Regions from separate parts of the Acidovorax sp. FG48 genome, predicted to be linked through region 1. Evidence: predicted binding sites of a transcription regulator. Region 1 holds the regulator's gene; each other region holds the start of a gene.
The links. The regulator HrcA, encoded in region 1, represses chaperone genes, less so after heat shock. The targets are predictions, from matches to a motif close to TTAGCACTCNNNNNNNNNGAGTGCTAA.
Positions count from the first base shown of each region.

Region 2: a site for HrcA is predicted at 1,810-1,836, ahead of rpoH (RNA polymerase sigma factor RpoH). Genes of this name have one in related genera too.
Region 3: a site for HrcA is predicted at 1,044-1,070, ahead of ACODSU_RS05035 (co-chaperone GroES). Genes of this name have one in related genera too.

Region 1 is NZ_JBMDJH010000003.1:237,232-240,506, reverse strand. Features, by position in the region: gene ACODSU_RS06025 (RelA/SpoT family protein) at 1-7, shown strand, start outside; gene greB (transcription elongation factor GreB) at 81-647, opposite strand; tRNA gene ACODSU_RS06015 (tRNA-Arg) at 727-803, opposite strand; tRNA gene ACODSU_RS06010 (tRNA-Ile) at 1,008-1,084, opposite strand; gene hrcA (heat-inducible transcriptional repressor HrcA) at 1,135-2,139, opposite strand; gene ACODSU_RS06000 (NAD kinase) at 2,168-3,064, shown strand; gene recN (DNA repair protein RecN) at 3,067-3,275, shown strand, end outside.
Region 2 is NZ_JBMDJH010000017.1:38,652-41,926, reverse strand. Features, by position in the region: gene ACODSU_RS19670 (Bug family tripartite tricarboxylate transporter substrate binding protein) at 1-722, opposite strand, end outside; gene rpoH (RNA polymerase sigma factor RpoH) at 838-1,779, opposite strand; gene ACODSU_RS19660 (FG-GAP repeat domain-containing protein) at 1,967-3,040, opposite strand; gene ACODSU_RS19655 (EAL domain-containing protein) at 3,164-3,275, opposite strand, start outside.
Region 3 is NZ_JBMDJH010000003.1:26,288-29,562, reverse strand. Features, by position in the region: gene ACODSU_RS05040 (TolC family outer membrane protein) at 1-900, shown strand, start outside; gene ACODSU_RS05035 (co-chaperone GroES) at 1,162-1,452, shown strand; gene groL (chaperonin GroEL) at 1,623-3,269, shown strand.

The DNA of each region.
Region 1 (3,275 bases):
GCCCTGACACCTCCGCACGGAGCATCAAGCTCTGGGCTTTCCGCAACTGGCACACGGGCCGCCGCTTGTGCGCAAACAGGCTATGTGGCGGCGCTCCGAGGTGGGTACTGCACCTCCACCACCTCCAAATGGCGCACCCCACCCGGCGTGGGCAGCTGTACCTCATCCCCAACGCGAGCCTTCAACAGAGCCCGCGCCACGGGCGAAATCCAGCTGACTTGACCCATACGACTGTCCGCCTCGTCGATGCCCATGATGGTGATTGTGCGTTCACCGTCCTCGTCGTCGGAGTAGGTGACGGTGGCCCCAAAGAAGACCTGTTCACTGCCCGCATGCAAACTGGGGTCCACCACCTCGGCGATCTCGAGCCGCTTGGTCAAAAAACGGATGCGCCGATCAATTTCGCGCAGGCGCTTCTTGCCATAGAGGTAGTCGCCGTTTTCAGACCGATCTCCGTTGCTGGCCGCCCAGTGCACCACATCCACAATCTTGGGCCGCTCGTTGTCAATGAGATTCAAAAGCTCTGCCCTCAGGCGTGCATAGCCTGAGGGCGTGATGTAGTTTTTGCCACCCGGCGGCAAAGGAGGCAGTGCCAATCCTTCGTCATCGTCAGCGCTATCGGTTTCCTTGGTAAAAGCCTTGCTCATCGCCAGAACTCTCCAATCAGCGCAAAGCGCTTGGACAAATGAAAAAGCCTGCAATCTTGCGATTGCAGGCTTTAAACATTGGTGCGGCTGGCAGGAATCGAACCCACGACCCCTTGGTTCGTAGCCAAGTACTCTATCCAGCTGAGCTACAGCCGCTAAGCTTCGAATTATAGCATGATTTCTTGGCGACCCTTGAAATTTGCTTTTTTCTGATTGCTTTCCTGAGTCAGGCGCTGCAAACAGTCAGTCAATTCAACGCAAGCCGAGATTGTAACGCACGATGAAGGCTCCAAAAACAAACTGAGCGATTTGGATCACAAAACACGTCATTTGTTGATGGGTCCACCCTGCAAGCAAGGGTGGTAGGGCGTGTTGGACTTGAACCAACGACCAAAGGATTATGAGTCCTCTGCTCTAACCAACTGAGCTAACGCCCCCAGCCGTGCTCCAGCGCTATACAACGGGTCAAGCGCCGTATTGTAGGGGCTTACTTGCGGTGGCTGAGTGCGTTGGACACCAACTTGGAAGTGATATCCACGATCTGGATCATGCGGTCGTATGGCATGCGCGTAGGACCAATCACACCCAAAGTCCCCACCACCTTGCCGTCCACCTCATAAGGGGAGCTGACGATCGAGAGCTCTTCAAAAGGCACAACCTGGCTCTCGCCGCCGATGTAGATGCGCACCCCTTCGGCTTGGCTGGAGATATCCAGAAGGCGAAGAATCTGCGTCTTCTGCTCGAACAAGTCGAATGCCCTGCGCAGGTTACCCATGTCGCTGGAGAAATCACTGACGGAGAGCAGGTTGCGCTCGCCAGAAATTACCACCTCGTCCTGCGCCTCGGACAGCGCCTCCGAACCTACGTTGACTGCCGCCTGCATAAGCGATGCAATCTCTCCGCGCAGCACATCGACCTCGGACTTCAAACGCTCTCGCACCTGCTCCATCGCGAGTCCGGCATAGTGGGCATTCAGAAAATTGGAAGCTTCAACCAGTTGCGACTGGGAGTGATCCACCTCGGTGAAGATCACACGATTCTGTACGTCACCTTCCGGCGACACGATGATGACGAGAAAGCGCTTTTCAGATAGTCGTAGGAACTCTATGTGGCGAAATACTGAGGTGCGCCGAGGTGCCATCACCACACCGACGAACTGGGAGAGGTTGGACAGCAGCTGTGCGGCGTTGGCGATGACCTTTTGGGGTTGCTCCGGAGCCAACTGCGCCGGCATGACCGCCTCGCGCTGCACCGTCAGCATTGTGTCCACAAACAAGCGGTATCCACGCGCGGTGGGAATGCGGCCTGCGGAGGTATGTGGACTTGCAATCAGCCCCAGCTCTTCGAGGTCCGCCATAACGTTTCGAATCGTGGCGGGAGACAAATCCAGGCCAGACGCACGAGAAAGCGTCCGCGATCCCACGGGCTGCCCATCAGCGATGTAACGCTCGACCAGGGCTTTGAGCAACAACTTGGCACGGTCATCGAGCATGGAATGATTTTAATGATGTAATTTCGTGATGACGTCCAATTTCCGCCATGTCGCACTTATAGGCAAGTACCAGACTTCAGCCGCAGGCGCCTCCGGTGACGGCTCACGCAGGGCTTTGGAAGACATTGCACATTTCTTGGAGCGCCAGGGATGTGAGGTTGCGCTGGAAGCAGAAACCGCCAGCAATACCGGACTGACACACTATCCATCTTTGAATGTAGACCAGATCGGTGCGCGGTGCGATCTGGGCCTGGTGGTCGGGGGTGATGGGACGATGCTGGGCATCGGTCGCCGCCTGGCGCGCTTTGGAACGCCACTGATCGGCATCAACCAGGGCCGACTGGGCTTCATCACCGATATCCCTTTCGACACCTATCAGACCACACTGCCGCCCATGCTTCGAGGGGCCTATGAAGAAGACCAGCGGCCATTGATGCACGCTACCGTGGTTCGCGATGAGCGTGTGGTGTTTGAAGCCCTGGCCATGAACGATGTGGTCGTCAACCGTGGAGCAACTTCGGGCATGGTGGAGCTGCGCGTGGAAGTGGGTGGACAGTTTGTGGCCAACCAGAGGGCCGACGGTCTCATCATTGCATCCCCGACCGGATCGACAGCCTATTCGCTGTCCGCAGGAGGCCCGATGCTTCATCCCTCCATCCCAGGCTGGGTGCTGGTTCCTATCGCACCGCATACGCTGTCCAACCGCCCCATCGTGCTCTCCGATGCGACGGAAGTGGCCGTGGAAGTGGTGAGCGGCCGCGATGTCAGCGCAAACTTCGACATGCAGTCTCTCGCATCCTTACTGCATGGTGACCGCATCCTCGTCAAACGGTCGGAACACCGTGTACGGTTTTTACACCCGCAGGGCTGGAACTACTTCGCGACACTGCGCAAGAAGCTGCGCTGGAATGAAGGGGGCTACTGACCATGGCGTTGCGGCAGATTACCCTGCGCGATTTCGTGATCGTACAAACGCTGGAACTGGATTTGCGCAATGGCTTCACCGTGTTGACCGGGGAGACAGGTGCAGGAAAGTCCATTCTGATCGACGCATTGCAACTGGCCTTGGGGGCGCGTGCAGATGCGGGCGTGGTGCGAGAGGGATGCAGTAAGACCGATATTTGCGCGGAATTTGA
Region 2 (3,275 bases), on a different contig from region 1:
AGCTTGCCCGCACGCACCTGGGCCTGGGCCAGCGCCGGGGGCAGCAGCGCCATCTGCAGCTGGCCGCCCAGCATCGCGTTGGCCACCTGCGGATAGCCGGGGTAGGGCACATGCACGGGGTTGATGTTGCTGCGCGCCTTGAGCAGTTCGGTGCCGATGTGGCCCACGGTGCCCACGCCGGGCGTGCCATAGCTCCACTTGTCGCCCCCGTTGCGTGCGGCCACGAAGAAGTCCCGCGCAGTGCCGTTGGCAGCCACGCCGGGCTGGTTGACGGGGGCCGTGAGGATCAGCGGCGAGGTGCCGATCAGGCTCAGTGGTGCCAGGTCCTTGATCGGGTCATACGGAACGGCCGGGTTCAGCAGCTTGGCAATCGTCATGTTGCCGTTGATCATCAGCCCGATGGTGTGATCGTCACGGGCCTTGGCCACAGCGTCGGCGCCGATGTTGCCGCCTGCACCCACCTTGTTGTCCACGATCACGGGCTGGCCCAAGGCCTTGGAAAGGGGCTCCGAGAACGTGCGCGCCGTCAGGTCCGGTGACGAACCGGCTGGAAAGCCCACAATGATCTTCAGCGGCTTGGTCGGCCAGGCCAGTGGCGCGGGCGCCGTAGCGGCAGCCTTGCCGGCGCTTTGCGCCAGCGCCCACGGGGACACGGCAGCCAGCGCGATCAACAGCGAAGCTCGGCGGGAAACACGGCCGGTAAAGGCGGGACGTGAGGGCATGGGGTGCAATCTCCTTGAAGAATATTCGGGGGCCCAAACGACGCGGGGCCCCAGAACTGGGGCCCCGCGAGGCAACTTCTGCAGCCGGTGATATTAACCCCGCTGCCCGGCCCGGTCAGGCGTATTCGGCCAGGGCCTTTTTCATCTTCTTCATGGCGGCCACTTCGATCTGGCGAATGCGCTCGGCGCTTACGCCGTACACGGCGGCCAGGTCGTGCAGCGTCATGCCTCCGCTGCCATCGTCGTTGACCTTGAGCCAGCGCTCTTCCACGATGCGTCGGCTGCGGTCGTCCAGGCTGGCCAGGGCGTTGGCAATGCCGTCGGTGGCCAGCGCGTCGCGCTGGCGCGACTCGATCATGGCCGTGGGTTCGTGCGATGCATCGGCCAGGTAGGCAATGGGGCCAAACGCCTGCTCGCCGTCATCGGCCGGGGCCGGGTCCAGCAGCACATCACCACCCGCCATGCGGGTTTCCATTTCGATGACTTCTTCGCGCTTCACGTTGAGCTGTGCGGCAACGGCGTCGATCTCATGGTCCGACAGGGTGTCACGGTGCGTGGCAACATCAGCGGCCGACGCGTCGGCCTTGAAGCCCTGCTTCATGGAGCGCAAGTTGAAGAACAGCTTGCGCTGTGCCTTGGTGGTGGCCACCTTGACCATGCGCCAGTTCTTCAGGATGTATTCGTGGATCTCGGCCTTGATCCAGTGCATGGCGTAGCTCACCAGGCGCACACCCTGGTCGGGGTCAAAGCGCTTGACAGCCTTCATCAGGCCCACATTGCCTTCCTGGATCAGGTCGCCATGGGGCAGGCCGTACCCCAGGTACTGGCGTGCAATCGAGACCACCAGACGCAGGTGCGACATCACCAGCCGGCCGGCGGCGTCCAGATCGTTGTTGTCCTTGAGTTGGCGTGCGTAGGTCTGCTCTTCTTCGTGCGTGAGCAGGGGCAGTCGGTTGACAGCCGAAATATAGGCGTCCAGGTTGCCCAAGGGGGGCACCAGCGCCCAGGGATTGGCGGGTGCCAGAGACATCGTCGCGGTTCCAGATTGAATGTTCATTCCGGGAATCCTTTCCTCTAAGCCATCATATTAGCACTCTCTCTGATTGAGTGCTAAGCACGGAGTTCCCGTCGGGTTGCTCATTGATACCGTTTGATATTTTCTGAGTCAAATCGGCATCAAGTGTTAGTGGAGAATGCCTTTGAAGCTATCAAAAGCATAGTAATCCACTCTCCATGAGTCGCCTTCAAACGGTCAGGTCCACCTGCTGCACCGTGCCCACGCTGCCGTCTTCTCGCAGATAGGCGCTGGTGGAGCGCACGGCGCCCAGGCTGGCGTTGTCGGCGGTGCGCAGGGCAAAGGGGGTGGCGATGGCGTGGGTGGAGAGTGCGCCCACGCCCACGTCGGCCAGGGTGCGCAGGTTCCCAGCCCCCTCGGTGCCCTCCGCCGAGGGAGTCCACACCTGGAGCTGCTGAAAGACCGGGTCGGCCTCGTCAATCCAGCCGTTGCCGTCGCTGTCATAGGCGGCCAGCTCGGCAAAGCCGTTGCCGGTGCCGGGGCCGAACAGCTCCCGGCCGTTGTCGATGCGGCCGTTGTGGTTCAGGTCCAGGGCGAGGTAGCCCCGGTTGCCTGCGAGCAGGGGCACGTTGTCGGTCTGGCCGTCACTGTCCAGGTCAAACGCGAAGCGCAGGTCCTGCAACTGTGCGGCCGAGCCGTCGAAGTTGATGACCAGCGGGTCGACCACCGCGGCGTCGCCCAGGCGGAGGCTGAATGACGATTCCTGGCGGTAACTTCGCTGCATGTCCAGCTGCAGGCTGAAGCGGATTTCCTGCCCGTCGGCAGTGCGCACCATGCCCTGGGCGGTGAATTGGGTGCTTTCGGTTTCTACGACCACTTCGCGTTGCTCTACCAGCAGGCCCCACCCGGCACGCGGGCGGCCTGCCTCGGCCGCAGGCGTGGTGGCCGGGCGGCTCGTGGGCAAGAAGGGTGGGGACGGTACGGGTTCCGTCTGGCCGGTGTACACCCGCACCTGCACGCCCGTCATGCGGGCAATCAGGTCGCGGATCATGGCCAGCTGGGGTGTCAGTCCGTCGTCCGGGCTGCTGTCTGTAGCGGTGGCCGTGGCCGCGTCGGCTTCCTGGGCAGCGCGGGCCAGGCGTGCTGCGCTGGAAATTTGTACGGCGGGTGCCGCCCGGCTAGGGCCAGGGGCGCTGATGGGGCGGCGGTCGCCCACCCAGGCCTCCATGCGGCTGCTTTGGGTGTGCATGCGGCTGGCCGCATGCTGGGCCTGCATCTGCAGGGCGGACGATTCAATCTTCATGGGACACCTCCACGGTTTCCACACAGAGATATCGACGCCACAACACGGGAACTTGAACGGCGCCAAGCCCGTTTCCATTCGTCGCTGGTGCCCCGTGGCGGGCGCGGTGGCGTCTCAGCCTCCCTATACGCCCTGCCGCACCCGGCTTTCAAAGTCTTTCAGCGTGAGCGGGCGGCCAAACAGGTAGCCCTGAAAGGCCTGGCAGCCGTGCGCCAGCAGAAACTGGTGGTGGGCG
Region 3 (3,275 bases), 210 kb from region 1:
TTGGCGCAGGACGCTCTAGAACTGGCTCGCAAAAAAAAGGAAGTCACAACGATCCAACTTGATGCCGCGCGCAAATCTCTGGCAGCAGGCTCTGGTACGCGCACCGACATTGACGAAGCCCAGGCGCGACTCGACATGGACGAGGCAAACGTGCTGAGTGCAAGGCAGCAAGTGGATCTGACAACTAGACAACTCGAAGTGCTCACCCACCAACCTGCCACGAATTTGGCACGGGTAGATACACAGCGCCTGGAGCTTATGCCACCACAGCCGGCGGACCTCCAGTATTGGGTACAACAAGCGGAGGACAATAGTCCAGAAATTCGCGCGCTGAAGGCTCGCGTGGAAACCGCACAGGCAGAGATCGACAAAGCGGAAGGAGCGCACTATCCCACTGTCGATGCCATTGCACAGATCACTCGCAGTGGCAGTGAGAACATTAACTTTCCACGCTCTAAAAACACCAACCGTATGGTCGGGATTCAAATCAGCGTACCGCTTTTTTCTGGGGGTTACGTGAGTTCCACAGTGCGACAGGCGGTAGCTGAGCATGTACGCACTAAGGAAAATTTAGAAGCCGTGCGCCGCGACCTTGCTGTGCGCGTACACCGAGAATACCGGGGAGTTACAGAAGGCGTTTTGAAAGTCAGAGCGCTTGAACAAGCGGTGAAATCCGGCAATCAGCTGGTCACCTCCAGCAGAAGGTCGTTCGAAGTCGGCAGCCGCACCATGGTGGACGTGCTGAACGCCGAACAGCAACTGCAAATTGCCCAACGCGACCTAGCAGAGGCGCGGTATGTGTATCTCGCATCGCGCGTACGTTTGAATGCACTCGTGGGGAACCCCATTGATGACACAGTGCGACAAGTGAACGCCTGGCTGATCGCGTCCCCACAGTAAAACGATCTCCGGAGCGGCGACCGGTCCTGCGCAACGCGGGCCGTGCTGGGCACGCTTTTCCACTTTAAATAGGAGAAGGGGCTGCGATTTGCCCCTTCAATCCTGCAAGGGGTGTCTTGAAATGGCCACAAATGCCCGTATCATTAGCACTCACCGCAGACGAGTGCTAACACCGCGCTCCCTGCTGGCAGTTTGGTGGCCCCGGATGGCCGGGGCTGATTGAATCCATCAGCTTTTTTTACTGAAAACAGGAGCAATGCAATGAACCTTCGCCCTCTGCACGATCGCGTGATCGTCAAGCGTATTGAAAGCGAAACCACGACGGCCTCCGGCATCGTGATCCCTGACAACGCCGCCGAAAAGCCCGATCAAGGTGAAGTGTTGGCCGTGGGCCCTGGCAAGAAGAACGACAAGGGTGAAGTGATCGCCCTGAACGTGAAGGTCGGCGACCGCGTTCTGTTCGGCAAGTACTCGGGCCAGACCGTCAAGGTCAACGGCGACGAGCTGCTGGTGATGAAGGAAGACGACCTGTTCGCCGTTGTGGAGAAATAAAGCTACTGCGCAGGCGCCAGGCGTCGTTGCGCGGTGCTCGCAATCCTCACGTACAGGAAGTACGTTCCGGTTACTGCGCTCCGTGCGTCTAGCCTGACACCTGCTCGCTACGCTTTCTTTCACCACAAACCGTTATCCGTTTAACGATTTTCAGAATTTAGGAGCCAAAAATGGCAGCAAAAGATGTAGTTTTCGGCGGCGAAGCCCGCGCACGCATGGTTGAAGGCGTGAACATCCTGGCCAACGCGGTCAAGGTTACGCTGGGCCCCAAGGGCCGTAACGTGGTGCTGGAGCGCTCGTTCGGCGCCCCTACCGTGACCAAGGACGGTGTGTCCGTGGCCAAGGAAATCGAACTGAAGGACAAGCTGCAGAACATGGGCGCCCAGCTCGTGAAGGAAGTGGCTTCCAAGACCAGCGACAACGCTGGTGACGGCACCACCACCGCCACCGTGCTGGCCCAAGCCATCGTGCGCGAAGGCTCCAAGTACGTGGCCGCTGGACTGAACCCCATGGACCTGAAGCGCGGTATCGACAAGGCCGTGCTGGCCCTGACCGAAGAGCTGAAGAAGGCTTCCAAGCCCACCACCACCTCCAAGGAAATCGCCCAAGTGGGTTCGATCTCCGCCAACTCCGACGAATCCATCGGCAAGATCATTGCTGACGCCATGGACAAGGTCGGCAAGGAAGGCGTGATCACCGTGGAAGACGGCAAGTCGCTGCAAAACGAGCTGGATGTCGTGGAAGGCATGCAGTTTGACCGCGGCTACCTGTCGCCCTACTTCATCAACAACCCAGAAAAGCAAGCCGCTCTGCTGGACAACCCCTTCGTGCTGCTGTTCGACAAGAAGATCAGCAACATCCGCGACCTGCTGCCCACGCTGGAGCAAGTTGCCAAGGCTGGCCGTCCCCTGCTGATCATTGCTGAAGAAGTCGAAGGCGAAGCCCTGGCTACGCTGGTGGTCAACACCATCCGCGGCATCCTGAAGGTTGTGGCTGTGAAGGCTCCTGGCTTCGGCGACCGTCGCAAGGCCATGCTGGAAGACATCGCCATCCTGACAGGCGGCAAGGTCATCGCTGAAGAAGTGGGCCTGAGCCTGGAGAAGGTGACCCTGGCCGACCTGGGCCAAGCCAAGCGCATCGAAGTGGGCAAGGAAAACACCATCATCATCGATGGTGCTGGTGCCGCTGCCGACATCGAAGCCCGCGTGAAGCAAATCCGCATTCAGATCGAAGAAGCGACCAGTGACTACGACCGTGAAAAGCTGCAAGAGCGCGTGGCCAAGCTGGCCGGCGGCGTGGCAGTGATCAAGGTCGGCGCTGCGACCGAAGTCGAAATGAAGGAAAAGAAGGCCCGCGTGGAAGACGCCCTGCACGCTACTCGCGCTGCGGTGGAAGAAGGCATCGTGGCCGGTGGTGGCGTGGCCCTGCTGCGCGCACGCCAAGCGGCTGGCGAGATCAAGGGTGACAACCCTGACCAGGACGCTGGCGTGAAGCTGATCCTGAAGGCCATCGAAGCCCCTCTGCGCGAGATCGTTTACAACGCTGGTGGCGAGCCATCGGTGGTGGTGAACGCCGTGCTGAACGGCAAGGGCAACTACGGCTTCAACGCTGCCAACGACACCTACGGCGACATGATCGAAATGGGTATCCTGGACCCCACGAAGGTGACCCGTACCGCTCTGCAGAACGCCGCTTCCGTGGCATCGCTGCTGCTGACGACCGAAGCCATGGTGGCTGAGGCTCCAAAGGACGACGCACCTGCTGCTGGCATGCCCGACATGGGCGGCATGGGTGGCATGGGCGGCATGGGCATGTAATTGCCC